Regions from separate parts of the Caballeronia sp. HLA56 genome, predicted to be linked through region 2. Evidence: riboswitches for the same ligand, from Rfam matches in the RefSeq annotation. Region 2 holds a riboswitch; the other holds the start of a gene.

Region 1 (4,621 bases), on a different contig from region 2:
TAACGCGGCGCCGCCGGCTGCTTACTTTATCTCCGTGCTGGAGCTTGCGACTGGCGAGAAGCTGGGCAATGACGAACGCTTACGCGCCGTCGCCATGCTTGAATCGCAGTTTGGCGAGGGACGTCCACGTACGCTTAAGGAGGCCGTGCGCATTTGTGCCGGAGCCATCGATTCATCGACATTGCAGCGAATGGCGCGTGGCGCTAAGGCTTAGGAAGGCCTTAGCGAGCGACGCAATTCGTTCACGGTCTTGTAAGACAGGCGGCTCTTATTTAACCGTCTGAATCACTTCGAAGCCTTCGAATTCCGGGTGGCCTAAGTAAAGCTGCCTGGTTTCTCCGCCCGCATTGCGATGCGCGGCGCGAAATGCATCCGACTGAGTCCACTGTTCGAACGCAGCATGGTTTGTCCAGATCGTGTGACTCGAATAGAGGACATGGTCATCCCGCGTCGGTCCCTTTAGCAGATGGAACTCCACGAAGCCCGGCACTTCCTTGAGATGCGTGTCGCGGCTTGTCCAGAGATGTTCGAAATCGGCTTCCGCGCCTGGAACAATCTTGAAGCGGTTCATGGCAATGTACATGTCGATATGGCTCCTTGGTTTTAGGCATTCGAAAAATAATCAGGCCTTTGACAGTTCGACCAGCGTCCTGAAGCCGCCGAAGAACATGCGTTTGGGATCGAACGGCGGTTCGCCGTTTTCCATCATGCTCTTAAGACGCGAGTCTTCCATTACTTTGGCGTTGACGGCGTCACGCTGTTCGCGCGATTCATAGACGATCCACGAGAACACCACCGTTTCGCCTTCCTTGAGCTGTACGCTTCGAGGGAACGAGGTGAGCTCGCCTGGCTTAACATCGTCGGCAATACATTCGACAAACTGCAGCGCGCCATACTCCAGCCATATTTTGCCCGCTGCATCGGCCATGCTGCGATACGCGTCGACCTTGTCGATCGGCACTGGTACGACGAAACCATCCACATAGTGCGCCATTGCTGTCTCCTTTGAGCGAACCAGTCGCTGCTTGCTTTGAGCACCGGGCGGCCATCTAAGTTCAGGAGGGCACGTACGTCCATTTGCCTTCCGCGAACTTGAGCAAGACGGACGACAGCGGCGCGAGATCCATCTTGAGTATCGACGACAACGGTTCGTCGCGCACGATACAGAGCGCCGCCTTCATGACGATGGCGTGCGTTACGACTATGCAGCATTCGTGCTCCGTATTCGAAGCAAGCCCCTCGAGCGCTTTCTCAACGCGCTTTGACAGCATTGCCACGCTCTCGCCGCCATGCGGCCTTGCATGGGGATCGGAAAGCCACGCCGCAACGTCTTGAGGCTCGCGCTCACTAATCTCGCGAATGGAACGACCGCGCCATTCTCCATAGTCGATATCGTCGAATGCGACATCGATCGAAAAATCTGTCGTGATCCAAGCCGCTGTTTCGCAAGCAACGCGGGCCGGGCTGGATGTGACGCGGCTTGGCTCGCCCGGGACATCGAGCGTGCATTTAGCCTGTTCGACAGGCTCGTCGCCTTGCGGAAAACGCCCGCTTTTCATGGCATGCGTGGCGGCGTGGCACAGCAAAATCAGTGTCGATTGCATAGGCTTTAGCTCATGGTCGTTTTACTTTGCCGGCAATCATCATAGAATGGCAAGCCTGCAGTGCGAGGAAGCCGGTGGAAGCCCGGCACGGTCGCGCCACTGTATGCGGTTCGCGCTAAGAGCGCGATGCCGCGAGTCAGACCCCGCTGCATGCTCTTCGTCTATCGGGACGCGCTTTTCCCTGGAGAAATTTCAATGAATATGTCCAACGCGCCGGCTTTTTCCGCTGGCATTGCAACGCCCGCTAACGATGCGCCGGTCCCCATTCCGGTGCGTGAGGTCCTTCCTTGGGCCGTTTTTATCGGCCTCGTTCTGCTGATCGCGATTTATTTCGTCAGCGCCGAGCAAGGTGCAACGTCCATTATCTCGGGCATGTACGTCCACGAATTCGTTCACGATGGCCGACACTTGCTCGGCTTTCCGTGCCACTGAGGACGAAGCATGATTCGCAACTTGCTTATACGCGGCATGGTCGCGGGACTCGTCGCGGGCCTGATCGGCTTTGGCTTTGCGCGCGGCTTCGGCGAACCTTCAGTTGCTCGGGCTATCGCGTTCGAGGAACAGCACGAGCATGCACAAGCGCCCGCACACGATCATCACGATGAAGCGGCGGCAGCGCAATCGCATAGTCACGGTGATGATGAAGAACTCGTTAGCCGGGACACGCAAGCGGGTTTGGGCTTACTAACGGGCGTGGTGGTATTCGGCACGGCTTTAGGCGGTATTTTCTCGCTGATCTTTGCCTTGGCTTATGGGCGGCTCGGCTCGTTGCATGCGCGCGGAACGTCGGTTTTGCTTGCGCTCATTGGTTTCGTTAGCGTTGCGCTCGTGCCGTTCATCAAATATCCCCCAAACCCGCCCGCCGTGGGCAATGCCGAAACCATCGGTCCGCGTACGGCGCTTTTCTTCGGCATGGTGGCCATATCAATCGTCGGCGCGGTGTTCGCGGTCTATGCGCAGCGACGCTTGCAGGCGCGTCGCGGCAACTGGAACGCGGCGCTTATTGCGGCGGCTGGTTATGTCGTCTTGATGGTTATCGCGCAAGTGGCACTGCCTTCTGTCGACGAAGTACCCGCCGACTTTTCCGCGTCGTTGTTGTGGAATTTCAGGCTGACTGCCGTCGGTATTCAAGCATTGATCTGGGCAACGCTTGGACTGCTCTTCGGCGCGCTTGCGTCACGTGAACTCGAGCGTCCGGCAGCGCGTCGCATGGCCGCTGCCTGAATCGAATGCTCGATGGATGTCAAAAGGCCCGCGTCGCTTGAGCACGAGCGCGAGCCTTCGTTCATTGCGAGGCCGCGCGCCGCTCAAGCAACTGGTCGAACAACGCGAGCTTCGCGTGATCGTCCATCGTTCTAAAGAATTTAATTTCCTCGCGGCTTCTAAAGCATCCCGCGCACAGGCCGCTCGATGCGTCGAGCTTGCAAACGCCGGTGCACGGCGAGCCGATTGGCTCCTGCGCGCTGGCGCGTTCGATCATCTCGGCGAGATCGCGTGGCCCGATTTCGGTCGATGTCGTCATAGCGCTTCGCCGCGAAAGAGCGCAGCCATTGCTGCAGGATTCGAGGGCCAGTAAGCGTGCATGTAAGTGGCCGTTATCGCGCCATGACGATAAAGCGCTTCGCCCTGCGCACCTGTCGTTGCGTGCGTGGCTGTCGTGAAAGGCTGCATCGATGTCTTGAGCGTCGAATAGTGAAAGGTGTGGCCGGTGAGTGGACCGTGGGCGGTGTCGACTCGTTGCATCGCCAGCCGCGAAAGACGGCGTTGCATGGTGGCGTCGCCGGGAAGGGCGCTTAGCATTGAATGACGATTGCCTTCGACATCCGTCAGTGCGTCGAGCAGGTAGAGCATACCGCCGCATTCCGCGACTACCGCGCGATTGCGCGCGATATGTTCTTTTATCGAAGCGCGCGTGCACGCATTGGAAGCAAGCGTCGCGGCATGAAGCTCGGGATAGCCGCCGGGCAAGTAGAGCGCATCGACATGGGCGGGTACGGGCTCATCCGCTAGCGGGGAAAAATAGCTGACGCTTGCGCCCGATGCCTTTAGCAAATCGACATTTGCGGGATAAATAAATGAAAACGCGGCGTCCCGCGCGATCGCAATGTGCAATCCGTCGAGAAGACGCGGCGGTTCACTTAGCGTGATGTCGTCGTCGAAGCGAACGAGCGGCGGCAAATCGGCAAGCGTGGTCGCGGCAATGGCATCGGCGGCGCGGTCGAGACGCGCATCCAGGTCCGCCACTTCCCGCGCTTGAGTAAGGCCGAGGTGACGTTCGGGTAGCGCGATATCGTCCGCGTTCGAAAAATGACCGCAATAGCGCAGCCCTTCGGGGATGGCTTCGGCCAGCATCTGTGCATGGCGCGCAGACGCCACGCGATTTGCAAGCACGCCGTGAAACGGCACATCAGGCCGATAACGCGCAAGTCCGAACGCAAGCGCGCCGAAGGTTTGCGCCATGCCATGCGCGCCGATTACCGCAAGCACGGGCACATTGAACGCAGCGGCGAGATCGGCGCTGCTCGGCGTGCCATCGAAGAGGCCCATTACGCCTTCGATCAAAATAAGGTCGGCTTCCTTGGCGGCCGCGGAAAGCATCGCGCGGCACGCTTCCAGTCCGACCATCCAAAGATGCAGCGAATAAACGGGCGACCCGCATGCCCGCTCGAGAATCATCGGATCGAGAAAATCCGGCCCGGTCTTGAAGACGCGCACGCGCCTGCCTTGCCGCGTGTGATGACGCGCAAGCGCGGCCGTCACCGTGGTCTTGCCTTGATGCGACGCGCTCGCGCCGATGAAGAGTGCGGGACAGTCTGCCATTGCGTCAAAACTCGACGCCGCGTTGCGCCTTGACGCCCTGCTCGCGATAAGGGTGCTTTACGAGGCGCATTTCGGTGACGAGATCGGCTATTTCTATGAGCTCATCGGCCGCGTGTCGTCCCGTCACGACGACATGCAGCATGGCCGGCCGTGCCTTGAGCACGCCGAGTACTTCCTCAAGCGGCAAATATTCGTAC
Region 2 (4,621 bases):
GCCCAACGAAGCCGATGGTGCCCGCCGTCGTGACAGCCGCCGCTGCCGCAAGCGATGCGACGAGATACACCGACAGCCGCACGCGCGAGACAGGCACGCCGAGCGAACGCGCGGCCGTATCGCCACGCAACAGCACGTTGAGTTGCGGCGCGAGCGGCACGACGACGATCATCGCGACGACGAGCGCGATCAGCGCAGGCCACGGCGTCGCTGCGCCGTTCAGGTCGCCCGTCAGCCAGAAGATCATCCCGCGCAAGCGATTTTCCGGCGCAATGCTGAGGATCAACGTGATGAGCGCGCCCCAGCCCGCCGCTATCACGACGCCTGTCAGCAGAAGACGCGGCGAGGCATCGCGATCGCCGTGCCACAGGTCGCGTCGCGCGAGTCCGAGCACCAGCACGATGGATGCGAACGCGCCCGCGCACGCCGCCAGATCGATGCCCCACCACGGCAGCGACGCGAGCATCGCCGTGAGTGCGAAGGTCGCCGCTCCGCCGGATACGCCGAGCACGTACGGCTCGGCCAGCGGATTGCGCAACAGCACTTGCAGCAGCGCGCCGGAAAGCGCGAGCAAGGCGCCCGAAGCAAAACCCGCAAGCGCGCGCGGCAAACGCAAGGTGAGCACGATGTCATCGGCGATATCGGGCGCGGCCGCATGCGCGTGCAGCAACGCCGCGATGGCGCGCGGCAAGGGCAACGCGACGCTGCCGAGCGCGAGCGACGCCATGAACACAAGCAACGCGGCAAGCCCGAGCGCAGCCCAGATGCCTAACGCGCGTTTCGCGTTCATCGCGCGGCGCAGGTCAACGGTGTCGCTCACGACGGGCGCCAGCCGAGCGTGACATAAGCGCCGCGCCTCGGCGTGTTGTACGAATAAGCCAGTTCATAGTTCCGGTCGAAGAGGTTGTCGACACGCGCGCTCACGTACCACGACTTCGTGATGTCATAGCGCGCCGACAGATTCACGACGCCATAGCCCGCGAGCGTCGAATCGTAATCGCTGCGCGCACCGCTCACGATCCACTCGCCACCCACGCGCCAGCTTCCTATCGAGCGATGCGCGCTGAAACTCGCGAAACGCCGCGCACGGCGCGTCAGGTCCTGATTGCCGGTTTCATCGACGGGATTCTGGAACGTCACGCCCGCGCGCAAATCGGTGGCGCCGACATGCCCTGCCCACGATCCCTCGACGCCCTGCACCTTCGCGCGTCCGACGTTCTGCGCGATATAGAAGCCGCTGCCGTCCGATACGTAATCGATCAGATTCGAATAGCGCGTCTGAAACGCCGTCACGCGCAGCACGCCCACTTGGTCCGATGCGTACTGCAGCGCCGCTTCCACCGAATGACTGCGCTCGGGCTGAATGGACGGATTGCCGCTGAACGGATAGTAGAGATCGTCGAAGCTCGGCGCGCGGAACGACGCCGCGTAACTCGCGCTCGCGCGCCAGTGCGTGTCGATGTTGTACGCATAGCCCAGATAGTAGCTGTTCGCGCCGCCGAAATCGGAATACTGGTCGTGGCGCAGATTGGCCTGCACTTCGCTCGGACCGAAGCGTCCCACATAGCCCGCGTACACCGAATTCACGTGACGATCCGGCGCGCTGAACTGATCCGAATCGAGCGTCTGGTCGAGATGCTCGTAACCGAACAGGAGCTTGTGCGCCTCCGTCAGGCGAAAGTCGTTCTGCCACAGATACTGGCGATCCTCGGAATTGAAGCGGCTCGTATAGATGCCGTTCTGCTCGATGTTCGCGCGGTCCTGTCCCTGCGCGACCGTGAAATGCGTGGTCCACTGGTCCGTGATACGGCCGTTCGCAAACACCGATGTCGACCGCACGCGACTGTGCGAATCGTTGAGATCGCCGGGCAAGCCGTAGGCATCGTCAAAACTGTCGATGCCGTTCGACTGATAGAAGCGCACGCCCGCGTCCCATTTGTCGCCGAACTTGTGACGCAGCGTGGCCGCGACGCTTTCGTTCAGATAACCGTTCGCGTTCGGATTGGCGTTGGGCGCGAGCGCGGGATCGATCGACGAGAAACCATCGGTCTTCTCGCGCGATACGTTGAAGCTGAAGGTCGTGCGGCCTTCGCTATCGAGCGCGCCGGAAACTCCCGCCGCTTGTCGCTGCGTGTGATAGCTGCCGTATTCCGTCTCGAAGTAGAAGCGCGGCGGATGCGCCTCGCCGTCTTTCGTGAAGATCTGCACGACGCCGCCGATCGCGCCCGAGCCGTACAGCGCCGACACGTTGCCGTTCACGACTTCGATGCGGTCGATCTGATCCGGCATGATCTGCGCAAGCTGCGCCGAGCCGAGCGATGCGGACTCCACACGCACGCCGTCGATCAAAACGAGCGATTGCGTCGAGGACGCGCCGCGTATGAACGCGCTTGCATTCGCTCCCGGGCCGCCGTTGCGCGTCACCTGCACGCCGGGCGCAAGACCGATGACGCCGAGCGCGTCGTAGGCATTGCTATCGGCGATATCCTGGGCGTCGAAGAGCGAAGTCTGCGCGATCGTATCGGCGAGAGGTTGCGCGGTGCGCGCCGCGGTCACGACGACGGGCGCGAGCGGCGGTTGCGAGGCTTCGTCCGCGAGCGCTTCATGAGCGAGCAGCCATGTGTTGAGGGCGACGAGCGCGGCGCGTTCGATCGTTTTGCGTCTGCCCGCGTGTCGGGCAAGTGGCGATACCATGCGTGAAATGTTCCCATGCGTAGGCTGGCGCGACCTCGCTCCCCGCAAGGCCAATGCGCGACGAGCGCGCTCGAATGCGAACAGACGAACGCGCTGAACAGTTGGCCGGTATCCGGGCTGGCGACACACCGTCCCGCCTTCCCACGCATGAAGCGCAGTGGCATCGACACGTTCTTCGCCTTGCCTGCGTCGAGCGGCGGATTCTTGCGAATCAAACAGACTCACAAGCAAACTCACACGACGGCGCGGCGAAAAACGCGCAAGGGACGACTTGCAACTTGCGTTGCGGTCGCTTACCGTTGCGGGGGCAGCACAGGTTGGCGTGGCCTTGGCGGCGCCGCTTCCTGTTTCCCGTTTGACTGCGCCCGCAAAAGAATGCGGACGCGAGCACCAAAAGTGCGGCAAGTGTAGGAGCGCGATTCAGGACCGTCAAGAAACGACCCTGGCCGATCATCGCAAGACACACGGCTCACGACGAACCCAACTAGAACCCGCCGTCGCAACACATCGGCAGCGCCCGCGCTTTCCACACACGAATGCATCGCGATGCACGCATGATCGCGTGCTGTTACGTCTCGAAACGAGACAATTATCGGAAGCTCCGTTGAACCGCGCTAGAATGCGAGGTCTTTAGAGGACGCAGCACATGCTCAACGAACTCGAATCACTGTCAGGAAATATCGGCCGGCTGATCCAGATCAGCGAGCGGCACAATCAGGCGCGTCTCGCGCTTGAAGCACAAATCGAACAACTGCGTAGCGACTACGCGAACGTGCAGGCAGAGCTCGTGCAAATGCGCGAAGAGCGCGACACGCTGCAAGCCGAACGTGATTCCCTCTCGGCCAAGATCGACGACGCGCAGGTCCGCCTGAACGCGATTCTCGAAAAGTTGCCGCGCGGCAAGTCCGCGAATCATGCCGAGACGGAAAATCAGCTCGATCTCCTCGATGCCCGCTCTCACGATGTGCAAGCCGCGCACGAGCATGCGCACGCGGGAGAGCACAGCGAGCATCATCACGGAGAGAAGGCATGACGACCACGCAGATCGAAGTATCCATTCTCGGCCAGCAATATCGCCTCGCCTGTTCGCCGGAAACCGAAGGCGCGCTGCGTGAAGCGGTGGCACGGGTCGACGCCGAGATGAACAAGGTGCGCAATGCAAGCAACGTGCGCGGGCAAGACCGCATCGCGGTGATGGCCGCGCTTTCACTCGCTTCCGAATTGCTGAGGCTGCAAGAAAGCGTGCGTCATGGCGAGGCCTTCCCCGCCGAGGAAATTCGCCGCACGATGCACTCCATGAACGAACAGCTTGGTGCTGTCATCGCGCAGTATGAAGTGCAGTGACCGAAGTGCCGCGACGCCGCTCCGTGGCGAACGCTAATCGGTCGCGCGATGTCAATCGAAAAAAGAAACTGCGCAATTGGTGTCGAGAGGCTGCATTAGACATTCGATTGGTGTAGAGTGACTACTCCCTGCCTGGTTCGCCAAGGTCATATATTCCTTGAACCAATGCTACATTGGCACGGTTGTGGAAACTTGCAGCACGGGCGCGCGCGTCACTCTGTCTGATGTACCCGAAGTGTTGCTTACTGCGACCAATCTTGAACCCAGGTTCAGGATGCCGGCCTAGCGGCCGAGGTGGGGACCCTACTCCAGCGGCATCGGTTCATACCGATGCCGTTTGCTTTTGTCGAGCCCGTTTTAAAACCCCGTTGCCGAATCCATCATGCGCTACTGGCTGATGAAGTCCGAACCGGACGAAGCGAGCATCGATCATCTCGCGCACGCGCCGAAGAAAACCCTCCCGTGGACGGGCGTGCGCAACTATCAGGCGCGCAACTTCATGCGCGACCAGATGCAAGTCGGCGACGGCGTGCTCTTCTATCATTCGAGTTGCCCGGAACCGGGCATTGCGGGCATCGCCAAA

Evidence for each region. A riboswitch is a leader RNA that binds a small molecule or an ion and turns the genes downstream of it on or off. The one in region 2 is predicted to bind cobalamin.
Region 1: another riboswitch for cobalamin. It lies ahead of ACYQ47_RS03980 (CbtB domain-containing protein); the one in region 2 lies ahead of ACYQ47_RS33040 (TonB-dependent receptor domain-containing protein).

The regions. Positions count from the first base shown of each region.
Region 1 covers NZ_BAAHOB010000001.1:847,135-851,755, reverse strand. Annotated here, with positions in the region: gene ACYQ47_RS04000 (hypothetical protein) at 1-214, shown strand, start outside; gene ACYQ47_RS03995 (antibiotic biosynthesis monooxygenase family protein) at 269-583, opposite strand; gene ACYQ47_RS03990 (DUF1428 domain-containing protein) at 623-994, opposite strand; gene ACYQ47_RS03985 (histidine phosphatase family protein) at 1,056-1,604, opposite strand; cobalamin riboswitch at 1,646-1,769, shown strand; gene ACYQ47_RS03980 (CbtB domain-containing protein) at 1,806-2,036, shown strand; gene ACYQ47_RS03975 (CbtA family protein) at 2,046-2,828, shown strand; gene ACYQ47_RS03970 (DUF1289 domain-containing protein) at 2,890-3,126, opposite strand; gene ACYQ47_RS03965 (cobyrinate a,c-diamide synthase) at 3,123-4,424, opposite strand; gene cobO (cob(I)yrinic acid a,c-diamide adenosyltransferase) at 4,429-4,621, opposite strand, start outside.
Region 2 covers NZ_BAAHOB010000005.1:2,882,956-2,887,576, forward strand. Annotated here, with positions in the region: gene ACYQ47_RS33035 (FecCD family ABC transporter permease) at 1-790, opposite strand, end outside; gene ACYQ47_RS33040 (TonB-dependent receptor domain-containing protein) at 817-2,694, opposite strand; cobalamin riboswitch at 2,781-3,104, opposite strand; gene ACYQ47_RS33045 (ATPase) at 3,341-3,727, shown strand; gene ACYQ47_RS33050 (cell division protein ZapA) at 3,724-4,038, shown strand; RNA gene ssrS (6S RNA) at 4,161-4,343, shown strand; gene ACYQ47_RS33060 (EVE domain-containing protein) at 4,421-4,621, shown strand, end outside.